Regions from separate parts of the Paenibacillus sp. CB74 genome, predicted to be linked through region 2. Evidence: riboswitches for the same ligand, from Rfam matches in the RefSeq annotation. Region 2 holds a riboswitch; each other region holds the start of a gene.
The links. Region 2 has a riboswitch for cyclic di-AMP ahead of ACX9NY_RS16440 (HAD family hydrolase). Riboswitches for the same ligand answer to the same signal wherever they lie in the genome.
Positions count from the first base shown of each region.

Region 1: another riboswitch for cyclic di-AMP. It lies ahead of ACX9NY_RS07085 (C40 family peptidase); the one in region 2 lies ahead of ACX9NY_RS16440 (HAD family hydrolase).
Region 3: another riboswitch for cyclic di-AMP. It lies ahead of ACX9NY_RS23145 (C40 family peptidase); the one in region 2 lies ahead of ACX9NY_RS16440 (HAD family hydrolase).
Region 4: another riboswitch for cyclic di-AMP. It lies ahead of ACX9NY_RS06240 (3D domain-containing protein); the one in region 2 lies ahead of ACX9NY_RS16440 (HAD family hydrolase).

Region 1 covers NZ_CM146009.1:1,546,430-1,551,208, forward strand. The annotation lists gene ACX9NY_RS07070 (nitrite reductase) at 1-218, shown strand, start outside; gene ACX9NY_RS07075 (sensor histidine kinase) at 405-1,796, shown strand; gene ACX9NY_RS07080 (response regulator transcription factor) at 1,886-2,593, shown strand; cyclic di-AMP (ydaO/yuaA leader) riboswitch at 2,759-2,892, shown strand; gene ACX9NY_RS07085 (C40 family peptidase) at 2,898-3,371, shown strand; gene asnB (asparagine synthase (glutamine-hydrolyzing)) at 3,582-4,779, shown strand, end outside.
Region 2 covers NZ_CM146009.1:3,675,112-3,679,890, forward strand. The annotation lists gene ACX9NY_RS16430 (Nramp family divalent metal transporter) at 1-223, shown strand, start outside; gene ACX9NY_RS16435 (HAD family hydrolase) at 359-1,042, opposite strand; gene ACX9NY_RS16440 (HAD family hydrolase) at 1,372-1,770, opposite strand; cyclic di-AMP (ydaO/yuaA leader) riboswitch at 1,886-2,061, opposite strand; gene ACX9NY_RS16445 (glutathione peroxidase) at 2,433-2,912, shown strand; tRNA gene ACX9NY_RS16450 (tRNA-Leu) at 3,060-3,142, opposite strand; gene ACX9NY_RS16455 (urease accessory protein UreF) at 3,587-4,288, shown strand; gene ACX9NY_RS16460 (XRE family transcriptional regulator) at 4,559-4,768, shown strand.
Region 3 covers NZ_CM146009.1:5,222,161-5,226,939, forward strand. The annotation lists gene ACX9NY_RS23135 (M1 family metallopeptidase) at 1-254, shown strand, start outside; gene ACX9NY_RS23140 (hypothetical protein) at 265-1,116, shown strand; cyclic di-AMP (ydaO/yuaA leader) riboswitch at 1,362-1,499, shown strand; gene ACX9NY_RS23145 (C40 family peptidase) at 1,503-1,973, shown strand; gene ACX9NY_RS23150 (GNAT family N-acetyltransferase) at 2,328-2,822, shown strand; gene ACX9NY_RS23155 (c-type cytochrome) at 2,973-3,332, shown strand; gene rbsK (ribokinase) at 3,407-4,390, opposite strand; gene ACX9NY_RS23165 (4a-hydroxytetrahydrobiopterin dehydratase) at 4,436-4,732, opposite strand; gene ACX9NY_RS23170 (hypothetical protein) at 4,763-4,779, opposite strand, start outside.
Region 4 covers NZ_CM146009.1:1,358,001-1,362,779, forward strand. The annotation lists gene ACX9NY_RS06230 (ABC transporter substrate-binding protein/permease) at 1-719, shown strand, start outside; gene ACX9NY_RS06235 (amino acid ABC transporter ATP-binding protein) at 706-1,428, shown strand; cyclic di-AMP (ydaO/yuaA leader) riboswitch at 1,650-1,846, shown strand; gene ACX9NY_RS06240 (3D domain-containing protein) at 1,849-2,520, shown strand; gene ACX9NY_RS06245 (polysaccharide deacetylase family protein) at 2,628-3,422, opposite strand; gene lpdD (prenylated flavin chaperone LpdD) at 3,577-3,918, shown strand; gene ACX9NY_RS06255 (PspA/IM30 family protein) at 4,031-4,702, shown strand.

The DNA of each region.
Region 1 (4,779 bases), 2.1 Mb from region 2:
TTAAAATGAAAGACAAATTCGATATGTATATAGGTGGAGATCCAAAGGGAATCAAAGCTTCTTTGGCTGAACTTTTTCTAGCTGGTTTAACGGAAGCGGAAGTGACACAAAAGGTAATGAAAATAATCGATTATTACAAAATTCATGCAAAAGGTAAAGAAAAATTCAGCAAGTTTTTGAAGAGAATCACTGCTGAAGAATTAAAGAGAATGCTTTAATTCTATAGTATTTGGCAAAAATAAAATTAAAGCACTGCAAGTGGGGAACCGTCTAATAACAAATGAAGTGCATACTACGTAGCGTGAAAAACAATTCGTCCTTTCTGAGTCAAAATAAATTTTATGAGTCGCCATAATGGCGACTGTTTTGTTTTCCTAATATGATTTCAAAAGGTGATATATTCGGTGTGGAATAAAATTCATTTAAAACTTAGCTTTACCATTTTCAGCTTGTTTATTGGGATTTTAATATTGCTAAGTATTGTACTTAACCTCATATTCACGAATTTTTTGTCATCAAAGGTACACGATGAAGCTAATGAGTTAGCAGCACATTTGTCTACTATGCTTGAGGAGCAAGGCAACAGTGCGGAACAAATGGCTGATTTTACAGGCGTCCAGATGTACATCTTGAGTTCACAAGGAAGATTCATTGAATCAAAGACTTCAGACGCCTCCATTTATCCTAACTATATCTGGGATAATCGCAAATTGTTAGAAGGGAAGAAGGTGGAAAGAGAATTCACTTTTAATAACGAACTTTACCTGCTTCATGGTATCCCCGTAACCACTAATCCAACGGTCAAAGGGATTTACGTGATTAGTTCTCTAGAAAATATGAAAGATTCGATCCAAACGATTAGAAATTTACTGTTTATCACTGGATTTGGAGCACTGTTATTAGCGTTGGGTTGCATATTTTTTCTATCCAAAAGATTATCGAATCCATTATTAAAAATTGAAAGTGCAACTCGCCAAATTGCCAAAGGAGAACTGAATCTTGAAATTCCTGTGGAAACTAAAGATGAGATTGGTTCATTGTCACAAGCCATAAACGACCTCGCTAAAGAATTAAAACAATATCGAGATAATCGTTCGGAGTTCTTTGCCAACGTCTCTCATGAATTGAAAACACCCATTACTTATATGGAAGGGTATGCAGACATATTGGCTAAAGATCTTGTGGAAAATGATGAAGAAAAGAAAAAATATCTACAAATCATTTCTGAGGAAGCACGACGTTTAAATGTAATCATAAATGATCTCTTTGAATTGTCTAAGATGGAAGAAGGTAAAATTGACTTGAAACTGATGTCTGTAGAACCCACTTCGATTATTCAAAGGTCTATAGATAAGGTTCAATTAAAAGCCCAAGAAAAAGATCTTACGATTCGAAGTAAGTTGAGTCCCGTACCCCATATTTTTGTAGACTCTAACCGACTGGAACAGATTATTTTGAATCTATTGGATAATGCCATTCGTTACACAGCCGAGGGGTATATTCAAGTTTCTTTAACTTCTGAATTAGAAGGGGTTGTAATAAGCATTTGCGATACGGGACCCGGAATTTCAACAGAAGAACTTCCCAATATATTTGAACGTTTTTACCGGGTTGAGAAATCCAGATCCCGGGCATATGGAGGAACAGGACTGGGGCTGTCCATTGTTCAAAGTCTTGTTTTACAACAAGGAGGAACAATTCATGTGGAAAGTAAAATTGGAGAGGGGACGCAATTTAAAGTGATGTTCCCGTCCATCACCTCTTCTTCATTAAAATCACACAGCTTCAAAATATAATATGTGAAACAAATGAGCTAATGATCGTTCAAATTTACGGTCAGAAACCGCATATTACTAAAGATTAATGAAATGGATGGGATGACCATATGAATAAATTGAAAGCATTAGTTATTGATGACGAATGGAACATGAGAAATCTGTTGCGAATTTATTTAACTAAAGAGGGTTTTGATATTACGGAAGCTCATAATGGAACCGAAGGACTGTCCTATCTTCAGAAAAATTCGTATCATGTCATTTTATTAGACGTTATGATGCCGGATATGGATGGATGGCATCTTTGTGAAAAAATCAGATCGTTTACTGAAACACCTATATTGATGCTTACAGCTCGAGGGGATGTGAAGGATAAGGTACATGGGTTAGGTGTCGGTGCTGATGATTATATGGTGAAACCTGTAAATTCTGATGAACTCATTGCTCGCTTGTTTGCGCTTGTTCGACGCTCTTCACAGTCTTTAAGCCTTAAAGAAATCGGTAAAAAAATCATGTATACTGACATGATTATTTATCCAGATCGAAGACAGGTTATGGTACTCGACACAAATCTGGATTTGACCCAAAAAGAACTTGATATATTGCTTATATTGGCCGAGAATCCACAAAGAGTTTTCTCTAGAGATGAAATCATTGAACGTCTCTGGGGAAGTGACTTTTTTGGGGATAACCGAGTCGTAGACACCCATGTGAAAAATATCCGGGAGAAGTTGCAGTTGGCTGGATTGGAACAGAACCCCATTCAAACGGTTTGGGGCATAGGGTATAAGTGGTTGTATAGTGTAGAGGAGCCTTGAACTTATAACTAGAATTCGGCAATACAAAAAGAACATGTGCTAAGAAGCGATCGCTCCCTAACTTCAGCAGGAGACGGTCGTTTCTTTTTTAGAATAAGATATACGAGAATTCCACATTAAATCCACACAATTTAACAATATAATACTCTATAGGTTACAAATATTTAACTATTTTTGCCGAATTTCGTATTGAAAACGGGGGAACCATTTGTTGGGTGAATTATTCTTGTAAGAAAAGAATATAGGGAGCCTTTAACCGAATCCTTAAGCTAACTCCGTAGGCATCTAAGGGAGGAACAAAAGTTTGAAGAAAGTCATTTTATCGGTTCTTGGAGCAGCAGTTTTATTTACCTCCACAGCAACAGGTGCATTTGCTAGTCAGGCAAAGCTAACAGAAGAAATAAAAGAAGTGGTTGGAACGCCATACCTTTATGGTGGGACAACAACATCTGGTTTTGATTGTTCCGGTTTTATCCTGTATGTTTTTAATAAGTTTAAACTAGATTTGCCGCGCACCTCTAGTATGCAAGCAGCAAAGGGATCGTTTGTAGAGAAAGAAGAATTACGCCCAGGGGATCTCGTTTTCTTCAATACGAATGGTCGCAGCATTTCACATGCGGGAATTTATGTAGGTAACAATCAATTTGCACATTCATCAAGCAGTAAGGGTGTTCGAATTAGTAGCTTATCTGAAAGTTATTATAAAACCAAATATGTAACAGCTCGTAGAGTGGTTAGCGAGCAGAACTATCTTAAAATGGTTAACGATAGTCATTAAAATGGACAAGCCCGTGGGTAATTCACGGGTTTGTCCATTTTGTTTAGCAACTTGCCTCGAACAGATAGAACCATTCTCCAGTGAACTAAACTAATAAATAAGTAAATAACTTATCTAAACTGTGATTTATGATATGGACGGTAATCTTTCACAGATTCCACATACATAAAAGCTAAACTAATCTTATATTGATTAGAGGAGAATAGCCCTATGTGTGGATTTGTAAGTTTATATAACAAATATCGTATGCCAGTAGATGCAAACATTCTGCAACATATGACCGACTCCATAGCTCATCGTGGCCCAGATGATGAAGGGATATATATCCATGATCATATCGGTCTGGGTTTTAGGAGACTAAGTATACTGGATATTGAGCACGGGGCACAGCCCATGACCAATGAGAACAAAGATATTTGGTTGGTATTCAATGGAGAGATTTATAATTATAAAGAGTTGAGGGATTGGTTGAGTCAGAAGGGGTATACATTTTATACAGATTCCGATACCGAAGTATTACTGAGGCTTTATGAGGACGTTGGAATTAAATGTGTCAACTATTTACGAGGCATGTTTGGGTTCACCATATGGGATCAAAGGAGTGATCTTTTATTTGCGGCACGGGATCATTTCGGAATCAAGCCTGTTTATTACAGTGAGACCGCCTCCGGATACATGATTGGCTCTGAAATTAAAACGTTGCTGGCTTCAGGTAGGATTGATAGGGAAGTGGATGAAAATGCTCTTTATCAGTATCTCACATTTCAATATGTACCTGAACCTCTAACGATGTTCAAAGAGATCCATAAACTGAAAGCAGGCCATTATTTGATTGTACAGAATAATGGAATGACCATCAGACCGTATTACGAAGTGAAGTTTGAGCCCCATGAAAGTAGGTCGTATTCCGATTTAGTAGAGGAAACACGATCAGTAATAACGGAATCTGTTCGTATTCATAAGAACTCAGATGTCCCTAGGGGAGCATTCTTATCGGGTGGTATTGATTCAAGCAGTTTAGTTGGTTTACTTCATCGCTTGGAGCCAACCCAAACATTCAGCGTTGGATTTGATATGCCGGGCTATAGTGAATTGGATGATGCTAGGAAGACAGCAGCCTATTTAGGGACTGAGCATCATGAAATTCGGATTAATGCCCGCGACTATATAGATATACTACCTTCTCTAATATGGCATATGGATGAGCCAGTAGCAGACCCATCAGCCGTGGGTCTCTACTTTGTATCGAAGTTGGCTAGTCAGCATGTTAAGATGGCATTTTCAGGTGAAGGTGCAGATGAATTTTTTGGTGGCTACAACATTTATCGGGAACCCTATGCTCTCCGCATGTTTCAGGGTCTTCCAGGTCCATGGAGAAGTCTTGCAGGACATCTTGGAAGATTAATGC
Region 2 (4,779 bases):
TGCAGGAGAACACGGCACAGAAGAACTGCTCATTTTGAGTCAGGTTGTACTTTCTCTTCAATTACCTTTTGCGGTAATCCCTCTGGTCATGTTCACGAGTGATAAAAAAAGCATGGGTGCATTCGCTAACAAATTGTGGCTCAAAATCATCTCATGGGTCATTGCCGCAATTATCGTTGTGCTGAATGTATATCTGATCATTCAGACGATCCGGTTATTCTAATCTCGTCTTATCGACTAAACATCAAAAAGGCTGATCAACTCCGGTATTCAATACCAAGTTGATCAGCCTTTATTATTGCAGTACAGCGAGGTGTTTCTTTTTGTAGTAAAACTCCGAGCTCTAACAAATAATCATCTATTCCTGATCCGGCACCAGTAAAGGCAGGAGTTCATCCAATGAATCCACAGTCCAATCCGCGCGTTCGTCATCCGATCGGTCTGGCTGGAATCTTCCGTACCCCTGCATAATTCGAATCGTACGCATGCCCAGCTTCCGGGCAGGAATGATATCGTTATCAATCCGATCCCCGATCATGACGGCTTCCTCCGGTGCACAACCCGCCTGTTTCAGGGCTACAGCGTACAGCTCTGGATCTGGCTTGGACACCCCTTCTTCAGCCGAGCATGCCAGAACATCAACATACTTTCGCAGTCCGTAACTCTCCAGTCTTTCTTCCGTTCCAGGACTCTGATTGGCGATAATGCCAATGCGATAATACCGCGACAACTGCTGAAGTACGGAATCCGCTGAAGGAAAAGGTCGTTCAAGATCTTTTTTAAACTTCAGCTTGTCCTGAATCTGTTTCTGATGTCCCTCATCTTCAATGAATGTGCGAATCGCCACTCTCATGGGCCATTGTTCATATTTCTGATAACAGTTCGCGAACAGTTCACGTACCGCCTCAATCTTCACCGGATACCCCAAAGCACAGGCTTCGCGAACGAACTGTCCGATAATATCATCAACCGGCTCCCATTCATCCACCAGCGTATCTCCAACATCAAAAAACAACCACTTTAATCCACCCACATCCGGCACGCCAATTCCTCCTTGTAAGCCACAGGCAATCTAAAAGTTCGTGTTCAAAAAGTCTGGTTTTCAGTATCGAGAAGATGGAATGAAGCTAGAAATGGAGTAGCGGAGCGTAGGGAAAACTACGTGAGCAACGGACATTTCGGCTGAATTTCATATTCGATGCTGATGATGCCGCTAGGCATCCTTCGTAATCAAAAGCGGACTTTTTGAACTACCTTTAAAACCATAAAAAAGAAGACTCACCATCATGCACGAGTCTCCTCAAATTTCCGTTTATCGATACATTCAATTATAACAGGCACCTTACACCTGAGCAATCTCAAGCTATGACATTACCCATTGAGGAGAAAGCCGACTTCCCCATTGAGTGAATATACAATCCGGTCTGCACCCATTCCCCGATAGATCCCCTTCGGATGGCTTTGCTCCGTAATGACGCATAGGGATTTCGATGTCCACGATCGACAGATCTGTAAATAACGACAGGTCAGATTCAGGCTGTTCTCGAAAATAAACACGTTACCAACGCTTGCCTGCGGCAAAAACCATTTTTGAGCTGCAGCCGTATTCATGCGAATGACATGTTCTACTCCGATTCTACGGAGTCTGCGCTCTTCCCCTGCACTGTTGGTTAGAACGGCAAACGGCATTTTTTTGTACATCAGCAATTTGATAAATTTGCGTCCTGCTTCATTAGGAGCAGTCACTAAGATCATCTCAGTATCCATCATTCGTTCCTCCCTTGGCGTGAAAAGACAACAAAAAAGAAGCGTGGGGGACCAAGGCCTCCCGAACGCTTCTTAAAGAATCCATGGCGAAAACGCCATGAACCAGCGTACGGCTTGTTGCCTCTCCCTTTAACGCTTACGAGGTTAGCTGACGGATTCGGGCGCGAGAGTCGCCCTATTTCCGGCTGTCACCGGAAAATTCACCCCATGAATGCCTACTGTCCTGGACAGCGCATTCCGTTGGTTCCCCCGTTTCCCATTCATGAATGAATGGAAACTCAGCGATTAAAACATCGTTCGTATATCTTAAGTTAAGATCGAGCGATATTATCGTTTGTTTCGTTTTTCAGGTACAATTTAGTTTTAAATTGAAATTACGATATGAATCATACACCCGTGCCATGGCGGTGTAAAGTCCGGACAGATCACCGAATCGGCAGATTTTCGCCATTATTCATATATAATAACGCTTACAATACGGTTATACGCTATCCACCTCGTCAAGGCTATCTAATTCTCACTCTGGCGTAAATCACTTCGCAATTCATTCACGCATTCTGCACAACTTGCCAGTTTTGATTCTTTTAACATCATATTAGTTTTGCATTATTTAATTGTAACCAATATAATGAAAGGTATCAGATGATATCATGGAGGCGATTGAGATGACAGTCTACGATTACAAAGTGAATACCCTTCGCGGTCAAGAAGTTGAAATGTCCGACTACCGTGATAAAGTGTTACTGATTGTGAATACGGCAAGCTCATGCGGACTTACACCTCAATTCAAAGGTCTGCAAGAACTGCAAGACAAGTTCCAGGATGCGCCATTTGAAGTCCTTGGATTTCCAAGCAACCAGTTTGCCCAGGAAAAAGGTTCTTCCGACGATATCGCGGAGTTCTGTCAGATGAATTATGGCGTGAGCTTCCCTATGTTTGAGAAAATTGATGTGAATGGCTCAAGTGCTCACCCGCTCTTCCAACACCTTAGCAAAGAAGCACCCGGCCTGCTCGGCTCCAAAGCAATCAAATGGAATTTCACCAAATTCCTTGTGGATCAGAACGGACAGGTAGTTAAACGTTATGCTCCCAAAACAACACCTGACAAGATTGAAGAAGATATCAAGAACTTGCTGCAAAAATAGTACATCGGCCACCCTTAGCCGGAAGGTAGAGCACCATTACCCCCGGTAATGGATGGCCTTTTTTCAACTTCTGGTACCAGACTGTTCAAAAAGGCAAAAAAAGAAGCTTTCCATTAATGGAAAGCTTCTTCTTCATCGTTCATATGATGCGGTCGAGAGGACTCGAACCTCCACGGGCATACGCCCACTACCCCCTCAAGATAGCGTGTCTGCCATTCCACCACGACCGCATGTCGTAAATAATCGGCAACAGAATTGATTATACAGGGTTCTGAAATAAAAGTAAAGTATTTTTTAAACCTTCTTTTTTAGCTAGGCATTTTCCTCAAAAAACGCATATTCTCGTCATGTTTACCCATGAAGTGCATATTATTAGATTTGATCCCCTCTTTTTCGGTAAGAGCCGATCTTGTTGATTCATTTATATATAGTCCTTCCTTATATATAGTCCTCCCTGAACTCCGTCACATAAATAACATAATAAGTTATATAAAATGACACAAATATTAAATATCAGAATCTATTCATTAAATTTAACGGATACTATTGACAAAAAGCGGACGTTTATGGGATGATAACTATCATATAATTCGGATTTTCAAACATAAAGTTAACAAAAAGGAATATAAATGTCATTTAACATGACATTTAACGAACACAGGAGGCGAATGATTGTGAACCGTGGGAATAAGCTGCTCGATTATGTCAAACTGCTTGATTCCTCTATTCAGGTTGGAGGGTTTACCCATTCCTTCGGCATGGATATCCATATCAGGGAGGGTACCATTCGTAATGCTGAAGATCTCGAATCATTCATGCGTTGTCAGTTGCATCCCAGCATTGTTCGTCTTGAAGGCATGGCCATCAAAGGCATCTATACCGCAGCAGATCACAAGGATACATGGCGGATAGCTCTGATCGATAAACTGGTCCATGTTCAGCGAACTCCTGGAGATCTCAGAGAACAAGCTGCCGCCATGGGAAAACGATTGATCAGACTGGCACGCGCTCTGCACCCCTGGATTGATTTTAGCCAGCTCGAACAGATCTTCGCCAAATATGATTCGGTTGGCTGCCTCTCCACTGTTCACGCCTGGATTAACCACCACCTCGACATCCCGGTCGAGGAAGCGGTCCTTGGTTACCTGCATTCAGCCATGAATGCCTGCATAACCGAAGCCTCCAAAGTCATTCCCCTGAATAACGATATAACCAAAGATCTGATGGTACGCCTGGCCACAGATCTGGAGACTGAATGGAATACCGTAAGCGCCTCGGCTGCGGATGGACTGGCACAGCCAACCTCGATGTCCATGAAATCATTTTTCCCCAGTTTCCATATGCTTGGAGCTGGACTTCATGCCTACAGAGCCTAGTCCTCTTGCTCCACAAACCCGCCCCCTTCCCTTCATCAAACAAACAAAAAAACACGCCGGCAACCTCCTTGCCGACGTGTTTTTTGTCATTTTATTTGTTTATTTAACGTATTTACGCCATTTAACATCACAAAATACACTTTTTTCCGTCTTTTTTAATTGTTAGATGACGGATTTACGTATATAATGAAATATACAGCTCGCATTTCTATATATTCTACATGAAGAAAGGGCGACTGAATACTACATTCTAACCAGGGGTGAACCCTTTTGAACAAGAACAAGAAAAAACCAGTCACTCCGTTCGGATGGGCCATCAAACGACGGCTAACCGAACTACAAGTGGACCAGAAGACCTTTTGTGAACAGCACGGCATCCCACCCTACCGTTTATCCAATCTCATCCACGGCACACGCAAAGCAACCCGATTCAGGCACATGGTCGCTGATATTTTGGATATTCCAGATGAACTGAGATAAGATTTCTGTCA
Region 3 (4,779 bases), 1.5 Mb from region 2:
CTGTTCGCATTGCTTTTGAAGACGGACATACCCTCACCAAGCAATGGGATGGCATAGAAGATCGAATTACCTATAAATTAACGCACACATCCCCCGTAGCCTGGGCCATGACCGATCCCCTGTACACGATCGTGCTGGAGAACCGCCATATGAACAATTTCCTAAAATCCGGACTGGATGAGCAGACGAAGTCCCGCTGGAGCATGAGTGTAACCAAACTAATAGAAGCCATATTCGGAGGTCTGTCATGGTGAGGTGGATACGGTGAAAGCGAAAATACGTGAAGGCTGGTTTCTCGTCCGTCAGCATATGTTCATTGCGGCACTCTTATTTCTTTATCAACTCATTTGGGGATATTTCTTCTATCGAATGGTACAATCGGCAGTCATCCCACTCCTCCTGCGCTATCCAGATTCTGATGCCGGGGAACTGAGTACACTTTTGTTCAAAATGGAAAGCCAACTTAACCTATCTACCCATCCGGAGGTTCATCGTTATCTATGGATTCTGGGGGGCATGCTGCTGGTTCGCATGTTGATCAGCCCCCTTATTCAGGCAGGACTGCTCTACTCACTTCAGCACTTTAATTCTACAGAAGAGCGCATCCCATTCGTCCGTGGAATCAAAAAACTGTGGAAACCGATGCTGCTGCTGCACACCATACGTACATTATTGATACTTCTGCCCGCCTACTGGCTCATACCGAAGCTCTACTCGATCCTCATGGACGGATTTCATTCCCTTCAATTACTTTTGCCTGGTATACCTTATGTTGCTGCCTGGATTGTATATGGATGGGTCATCCACCATGTCATGCTCTACATGCAGTTCGGTGTGTCGGCACCAGAAGGAGAAGGCGGGGCTCACGGCACCCTCAAAGCACTCTGGATTGCACTGCGTCATCTCATCGCCGTTATCGGCATTGCTCTCCTGCTGGGCGGAGTCCACTTACTCGTCTTTGGGGCATTCACTTCAGCCTCATGGTTATTAACGGGACTTACCGGACTTATACTACAGCAGACGTATCCACTTGCCAGATGTCTATTGAGTCTGTGGAAAATATGCAGCCATTTCCGATTGTGGCAGTCCAAAGTATCCAAAGGTGAGAGCATTTAGTTTAAAAATTGTTACCATCACATGTTAAACTCATGGCCTGCTATGTACTTATAAATAGGCAAACCTCAACCTTTCCCCGTCAAAGGTCGAGGTTTTTTTTGCTAATTTTGTTGCTAAACGTTGCCAAAGACGTACTCCTCTGTTACAATAATCGCAGTGAGTTTTTAGTAACAACTTTGTAATCTTTACATTCATATTTGTAACTACTTAAAATTAAATCGTCATTTCTTGATTTCGCAGGTGCATAACTAGCATAGCCAAATTCCTGGCACCTGGGAAGCGGGGGAACCAGTTATGGGTGAATTGATCTTGCTACAGAGGGATCATAGGGGACCTTCAACCGAATCCTTAAGCTAACCTCGCAGGCGTTGGAAGGGGAATATCTCTTGTTCAAGAAGAAATTAACCGCAGCTGTACTTAGCATCACATTCGCATTATCGCTTGGTGCAGGTAGCGCATTCGCAGATTCAAAAATGGATAAAGTAATTGATTCAGCAATGGGAACTACATACAAAAGTGGGGGAACAACGCTTAACGGCTTTGACTGCTCCGGATTTACACGGTATGTATTCGACAAATTGGGTATTGATTTGGCACGCCAATCCAGTTCCCAATTCGACATGGGCGATTCCGTATCCCGCATGGAAATGAGAGCTGGCGATCTGGTATTCTTTAATACTACAGGTAAAGGCGTATCCCATGTAGGAATCTTTGTAGGGGATGGAAAGTTCGCACACTCTTCTTCTTCCAAAGGTGTTACGATCAGTGCATTGAGTGAAAGCTATTGGGCCAATCGTTATGTTGGCGCTAAACGGATTATGAGCACGGACGCGTATGAATCACTGGCCCTTGACTAGGGACAAGCTGAGCAACATGATACTGTAACCATGAACCATACTGTAACGAAGCAAGAAGCATAACAGAACCGCCCGGTACATTCTCCGCAGGAATGTATCCGGCGGTTTTTTTGTGCTTCCATCCTGATTCATATTGCAAGTTACGCTCGGGGCTATCCTGCAACATCAACAGGCTCATTTTGTGCTCGTTCGTCCGTGCCCTTATGATGTTTTTACCCATCCTGTTATAATATAAACGGAATTACCGGAACTTTTGTTTCATATTTTTTTCTGGTAAGAGAGACTTGCTAAATGAATATCTCTTTTGTAGAGTGGACAGAGAGTTCTGTTTCAAGGAAAGGAGCATGCAGGTGTATGAAGGAAGCCCCCGTAACGTTTCACGTTGTACCCATGCGAGAAGAACATGCGGAGCTCATCTGCAGTTGGCAGTATGATCCGCCTTACAATATCTACAGCTGGCTCCCCTGGGAGCAGATGAAAGCGCTGGAAGTGGAATTCGGAGATGCACAGCTGCGGCAGGAGCAATATGCGATTGTCCTGGATCAGAACGATCGTATATGTGGATTTGCTCAATACTTCCCACTTCAAGGGGTAACCCGGATTGGCCTCGGCATGCATCCAGAGCTGTGTGGTCAGGGGCAAGGGACAGCTTTTGTCACGGCCATTGTACAGGAAGCCATTCGCCGAAATCCGATGAATGAGCTCGATCTGGAAGTGCTCACTTGGAATGCTCGTGCCATTCAAGTCTATCTAAAGAGTGGATTTGTCACCCAGGATACATACGAACGACAGACCCCAAGCGGCTTGAAGCCCTTTCACTGTATGGTTTATGAAGGGCCTCGTGATTAAAATCCATTGCAAAACAACCAAATTTGCGCCTTGTTATGTGATTAGTTCAAAAATTTCCCACAAAATGCTATGATGTCAGTACAGGTTCCGTTATAATGATATGGATAGTTTCAGGTTAGATGATCTTTCATTCTGGAGGGGACATAAGGGATGCACAAATGGATCATGAGCGGAGTATTTTTTGCAGCATGCGCTTTAGCTATTGTTTTAATGTTTACGCTTCCAGGGAAAGAAGAAGTGGCTGAAGAAGCCAAGCCTACCATGCCGGAAGTCACATTGGATGCCGGACAGGCTGAAGCACTGGTCAAAGCCAATTGTATCTCCTGTCACGGGGATCAGCTTCAGGGTGGCGTAGGACCTGCTCTAGCAAACATCGGCAGCCAGGATGATCTGGAGAAGATCTACACTACGATTGTCAAAGGTAAAGGTGGCGGTATGCCTTCCTTCAAGGGCAAACTGCAGGATGAAGAGATTGCTAATATCGCCATGTGGCTGTCAGAGAAGAAGTAATCTCTGCACACACATAACAAAGAGGCCCTTAATCCCCTTTTGGGAGAATAAGAGCCTCTTTGTTATGCTATTGATTAGGCATCTGCCGCATGCTCGGCCAGAAAGGCCTCCACTTCACGTGCGGACGGCATCCCGGACTGGGCGCCGAGCTTCGTCACGGATAACGCGGCCGCACCCATGGCAAAGCCTACGGCCGCGTCCAACGTCTCACCGCGCGCGAGGGCTACCGCCAACGCGCCGTTGAAGCAATCGCCAGCGCCGGTCGTATCGACGGCGCTTACGGCGTAGCCGGGCGCACGGCATGCGCCGGCACGCCCTGCCTGTACGCGGCCACCAGGCGCCGCCGCGTACACAGCCCCCTCGGGGCCGAGCGTCGTGACGACAGCGGCCCCGAGGGATGCGGCGAGCTCTGCGACCGCCGCATCCAGGTCTTCCGGCCGGAGATGATCCCGGCCGGTCAGCACGGCAAGCTCACTGCGGTTCGGCGTGACAACGTCCACGCACCGCAGGAGCTCCTGGGGCAGACCCGGCACCGCGGGAGCCGGGTTGAGCACCACCAGTGCGCTGCCTTCAGCCGCCAGTTGGGCGGCGCGGGTAACCGCTGGCAGCGGGATCTCCAGCTGTAGCAGCACCGCTGCGGCTGCAGTCAGGCTTTTTACCGTATCCGCTTCTTCCAGCATCTCAGGCACTACTTGCCCATTCGCACCAGGAATAACGATAATCCGGTTGTCTCCCCGAGAGAGCCAGATGGAAGCTGTCCCTGTAACCGTGTCTTCCAATCTGCGAACCTGCGAGACATCTGCACCACTTTCCGTCAGACTGTGCAGCAGACGTTCGCCAAAACTATCCGATCCCACCGCACCAATCATTGTGGTCTGTCCACCCAGACGCGCAGCAGCGACAGCTTGATTTGCACCTTTGCCGCCAGCGAGATAGTGGAGTTCCTCACCGCTCACTGTCTCTCCCTCTTCCGGAATCGTATCTGTCTTCACCACGAGATCCATATTGAGACTGCCTACGACAGCAATAAGAGGTTGTTCCTGATTATAGTCTGACATGTATGGGTTCACTCACTTCCGGCCGCGCGATAATAACCAACTTCGTTATTCCGACCTCATTTTGTCATAAGCTTCGTTGTACTGCCCTGCTTCCTTAATATCTACAGATGTAATACCGCCCGCATCCCATGACGTGAGACGCAGCGTAACCGTTGTATAGTCAATCGTAATAAAAGGATGATGATTGAACGCTTCCGAGATCGCAGCGACCTCATCCACAAATGCAATCCCTTTCATGTAGTTGGAGAACACAAATTTGCGTACAATCCACCGTCCCTCTTCCAGTTCCCAGCCTTCCAGCCTTCCCAGATGAGCTTCGACTTCCTCTTGCGAAAAAACCATGCGTTATCTTCCTCCCCATAGGATGGTACATTACAGACGTGCGTCCG
Region 4 (4,779 bases), 2.3 Mb from region 2:
TCAATCAGATGGTGACGGACGCCAGCCTCTTGATGGCGGACAAAGCAAACAAATCACAAAATATTTTCCAAGTATTCTGGCAGTACAAAAGTTTCTATGCTACAGGTATAGGCTACACACTTCTGTTGTCTGCACTTGGGGTTATCTTCGGGGTAATTATTGGATTGATCATCTGTTTGTTCCGTTTGCATGACGCTGCAATTTTGCGGTGGATCGGTACTGCTTACGTTGAAGTGATCCGTGGTACACCAATGCTGGTACAATTAATGATCATTTACTATGGTTTTTCCCTAAGCTTTGGCATTAACTTCACTGCACTTCAGGCAGGTATCATTACACTTTCAATTAATAGTGGTGCTTATCTGGCAGAGATTTTCCGTGCAGGTATTCAAGGTGTGGATCGGGGTCAGTTGGAAGCAGCTCGTTCCCTGGGAATGGGTAGAGGGGCAGCAATGCGTTATATTATTTTACCGCAAGCCTTCAAAGCTGTATTACCGGCGATCGGTAATGAATTCATAACCATCATCAAAGAATCCTCCATTATCTCCGTTATCGGTATGGTGGACATTATGTATCAGGCAAGTGTGGTCAAAAACATTACGTACCAAGGCTTGAGTCCATTTTTGATTGCAGCAGCCATCTACTTTGTAATGACGTTCATTTTGTCCAAGCTGCTGGGACGACTGGAAAGGAAGTTGAGTGCAAGTGATAGACGTTAGACAATTACACAAATCTTATGGAAATAACGATGTGCTTAAGGGCATTAACGTGACGATTGGCAAAGGTGAGGTTGTCGTGGTCATCGGTCCTTCCGGTTCGGGGAAAAGTACATTCTTGCGTTGTCTGAACCTGCTGGAACAACCTACCTCGGGAGAGATTGATTTTGAAGGCGTGTCAATCACAGACCCCAAGCACAACATTAACGCAACTCGTGAGAAAATGGGAATGGTGTTTCAGCATTTCAACCTGTTCCCACACAAAACGGTAGAACAAAACATCACAATCGCTCCGATCAAAGTAAAGAAACAATCCACGCTGGAAGCGGAAAAAATTGCTGCTGATCTGCTTAACACCGTGGGCTTGTACGATAAAAAAGATGTATTCCCGAATCAGCTGTCCGGTGGACAGAAGCAGCGGATCGCCATTGCCAGAGCATTGGCCATGCAGCCGCATGTCATGCTGTTTGACGAGCCTACATCGGCACTGGACCCCGAGATGGTCGGCGAAGTTCTGGATGTCATGAAACGTCTTGCAGAAGGCGGGATGACGATGGTCATCGTCACGCATGAGATGGGGTTTGCACGTGAAGTTGGAGACCGTATCCTGTTCATGGATGGCGGGGTTATTGTGGAAGAGGGAACACCTGATGAGGTGTTTGGAGCACCGAAAAATTCACGTACACGTGACTTCCTTGCGAAAGTACTCTAAATGAATTGATTAAATAGCGTTACTGACTTCGAGTCGGTAACGCTATTTTTTTGTTGAAAATAATTACATATGGGATTCGAAAAGTAACTATTCTGTTACCAAATGTATAGCGGATATCTGGCCCAAACACTTTTAGATTATTCAATATTCTTACACGTGCTTATACATGTTGAATCCATTTGGTAAGAATTACTACAAGTTCAGGTTACAAAATTGTGATATATTGAACTCTGCCGAAACTTCCGGACAGGGAGTGCGGGGGATGTAACGATGCAGATAGTGCAGGGGGAAGATCTACAGCACACTGCTTGGGGTGAATTAGGGGTACATATCGTTTCAAATGTAATGATGGACCTATAGGGTGGGCTCCTCATCCGAATCCGACAACTAACTTCGCAGGCACAATGAGGGAGGAAGACCATGATTAACAAGAAACGTATAGCCAAAACAGCAGTAGCATTAATGACAACAGCAATGCTCATACAAGCCGTTCCGGCTCACGCCGATTCAGTTCATGTGGCCAAAGAGGGGGATACCTTCTACACCTTATCGAAACAATACGGAGTATCAATGAACACGTTAGTTAAAGCAAACAATGACATTTCGCCTTACAACATTTATGGTGGTTTGAAAATTACGATTCCCGGTAAGGCAAACAATGTAGCTGCCGCGGCGACGGAGAGCAAGACCCAAGCCAAAACGGTTACGACAGCAAGCTTGGACGTTAACACAGATAACAAAGTGGTTCAAGCGTGGGGTAAAACATTTGATTACAGTAAAACTGTGAACGTGAAAGCAACAGCGTACTCTGCAGATCCGTCTGAAAATGGAGGATGGGGTGCCGTCGATTATTTCGGAAATGACCTTGAACTGGGTACGATTGCAGTAGATCCTAGTGTCATTCCTCTTGGAACCAAAGTACTGGTAACGGGTCACAGCCATCCAGGCTTGCCAAAACAGGCTTTTGTGGCTACAGCACGTGATGTGGGCGGTGCAATCAAGGGTCACCGGATTGATATCTTTATCCCTGGTAGCAAACAGTCGGTAAGCACATTTGGTTTTCAGGATATTGAGTTGTACATTCTGAAGTAGAGCGTAAATTTCATTTAAACTGAATTCAAACAGGGTGTCTGCCAGTCGCTAACTTGCGATTGAACAGCACCCTTTTAATATTTCCATGATTACCTAACACGGTTATTCTATTCTTTCGCCTTCGGTAATCCCAGCATTTCGTCCAAGGTGACCAGTTCATATCCCCGGTTACGCAGTTCCTCAATAATTTCAGGCAAAGCCTCAATCGTGCCATTCAGATTCGATCCAACACCGCCTCCTGCATGTTGTAGAACGATGGAGCCAGGTTTTACAGCAGACAGGATGTTATCTTTCACCTTTTCCTTGGAAAGACCTTTCCAGTCCAGAGAGTCAACGTTCCAGTTCACAATACTATAATGTTGTCTGGCAGCCCATTGCAGCTGTTCTTCATTAATGTCTCCATACGGAGGTCGAATCATCTTGGGCGTATATCCCGCCAAATGGCGAATGATATCCCCGGTATGTAAAATTTGTTTGCGGAAGGCATTCATCGACAGCTTACTGAACTCCGGATGATTGTAGCTGTGATTGCCAACGATGTGCCCTTCCTTAACAATCCTTTTTACCAAATCGGGGTGCTTCTCAGCACGACTACCAACGATGAAAAACGTAGCTCTGACTTTATACTTTTTCAACAGATCCAACACCTGCGGAGTAAACCGTGGATCGGGCACATCATCAAATGTCAACGCAACCTGTTTGGTTGAAGGACCATTAGTTTTGAACGTATCGGCATATTTCTGACGTAACTGTCCCAATGTTAATTGTTCTTCTTCCACGGAATCAGTATTGGATACCGATTCACTTGGCGGGTCTGAAGCATCCCGTGATGAAGCTGGTGGTGCTTGATATCCTCCGAGAAAAACAACGATAACCATCAGCATAATGAGGCGTACGCGCATAATAACAGCCTCCTTTTCCAAAATGACGTTCTCTATGGTATGCCCGTGGACTTGAGAAAATATGCGCAGTGTGAGAAGTTTCATTGCTGATTTAACTCATGACAGCCATAATTCCTCCATATATAACATATAGAAAAGGAGCGGTGGAATAGCCATGAGTACATATGATTTGAAATCGATACGTTTACAGGTGATTGAAGCAGGAGAGGATAAGGTTTTTCTCGTTACGGGAGGAAAAGCTCATATTGGCGCTGTAGCCACGTTCTATGTGGAAGATGAGCGGGTCAGCGGCACGACAGTCCATATTCCGGGACATAAGGAACAAGAACTGTGTGAGCGGCTTGCCCGAAAGGCTGCCCAACAATTAAAAATGACCGTTACGGTAATTATGGGTATCCATTTTGATTCCATTACACGGATGCAGATCGATGAAATCGTGCAGACTGCAGAGAGGCTAATGGAGGATCATCTGAGCAAGGATAAACGATCTTCCTAATATAAAGAGCAATCGCATGTTTTAATTTTATTTGCTAAAATTGAAACGAGTTGTAGATTGTTACGTATGTATGTTTATATACGATGTAATATCGACTAGGAGGAATAACATAATGTCCATTTTCAAACGTTTACGTGATCTAACCATGTCTAACATCAACGCTATTATTGACAAGGCAGAAGACCCAATCAAGATGACGGACCAATATATCCGTGACATGCAAGAGGATCTGGAAGATGCGGAGAAAGCAGTAGCGCAACAGATCGCCATTGAGAAGAAATTCAAGCAGCTATTCGAAGAGCAGGAAGCTCTAGTGAAAAAACGTGAAGAGCAGGCGCATACGGCGGCACGTGCTCAAAACTTGGATCTGGCCCGCAGGGCTTTGGAAGAGAAAAAAGCAGCCGAAGAGAAGATGACTGAGTACAAAACCAGTTATGATCAAAACAAGGCTTCAGCAGATAACCTGCGTGGCAAGCTGGACGAGATGCGTAAGCAACTGACTCAAATGAAGAACAAACGGGAAACACTGGTAGCGCGCTATAATGCAGCAAAAGCCCAAACGGAAATTAACAAAGCGTTGAATGGGTTTGGCTCCGATACTGCAAGTGCGGGTATGAAACGCATGGAAGAAAAAATGATGCAGATGGAAGCACAGGCAGAAGCAAGCAACGAGATGTCTTCCAAAGGCAAATCGCTTGATGAAGAGTTCGAGAAGTGGGGTAAAGATCAGGCTGTTGAAGATGAACTCGCAGCATTGATGAAACAGTACGATAACAAGAATTAATACCTTGGTTGTCAGCAGGGTTAACCAGCGGAGGAGAAGAATGTTTCTCCTTCGCTTTTAAATGCGGTTCATGTTGA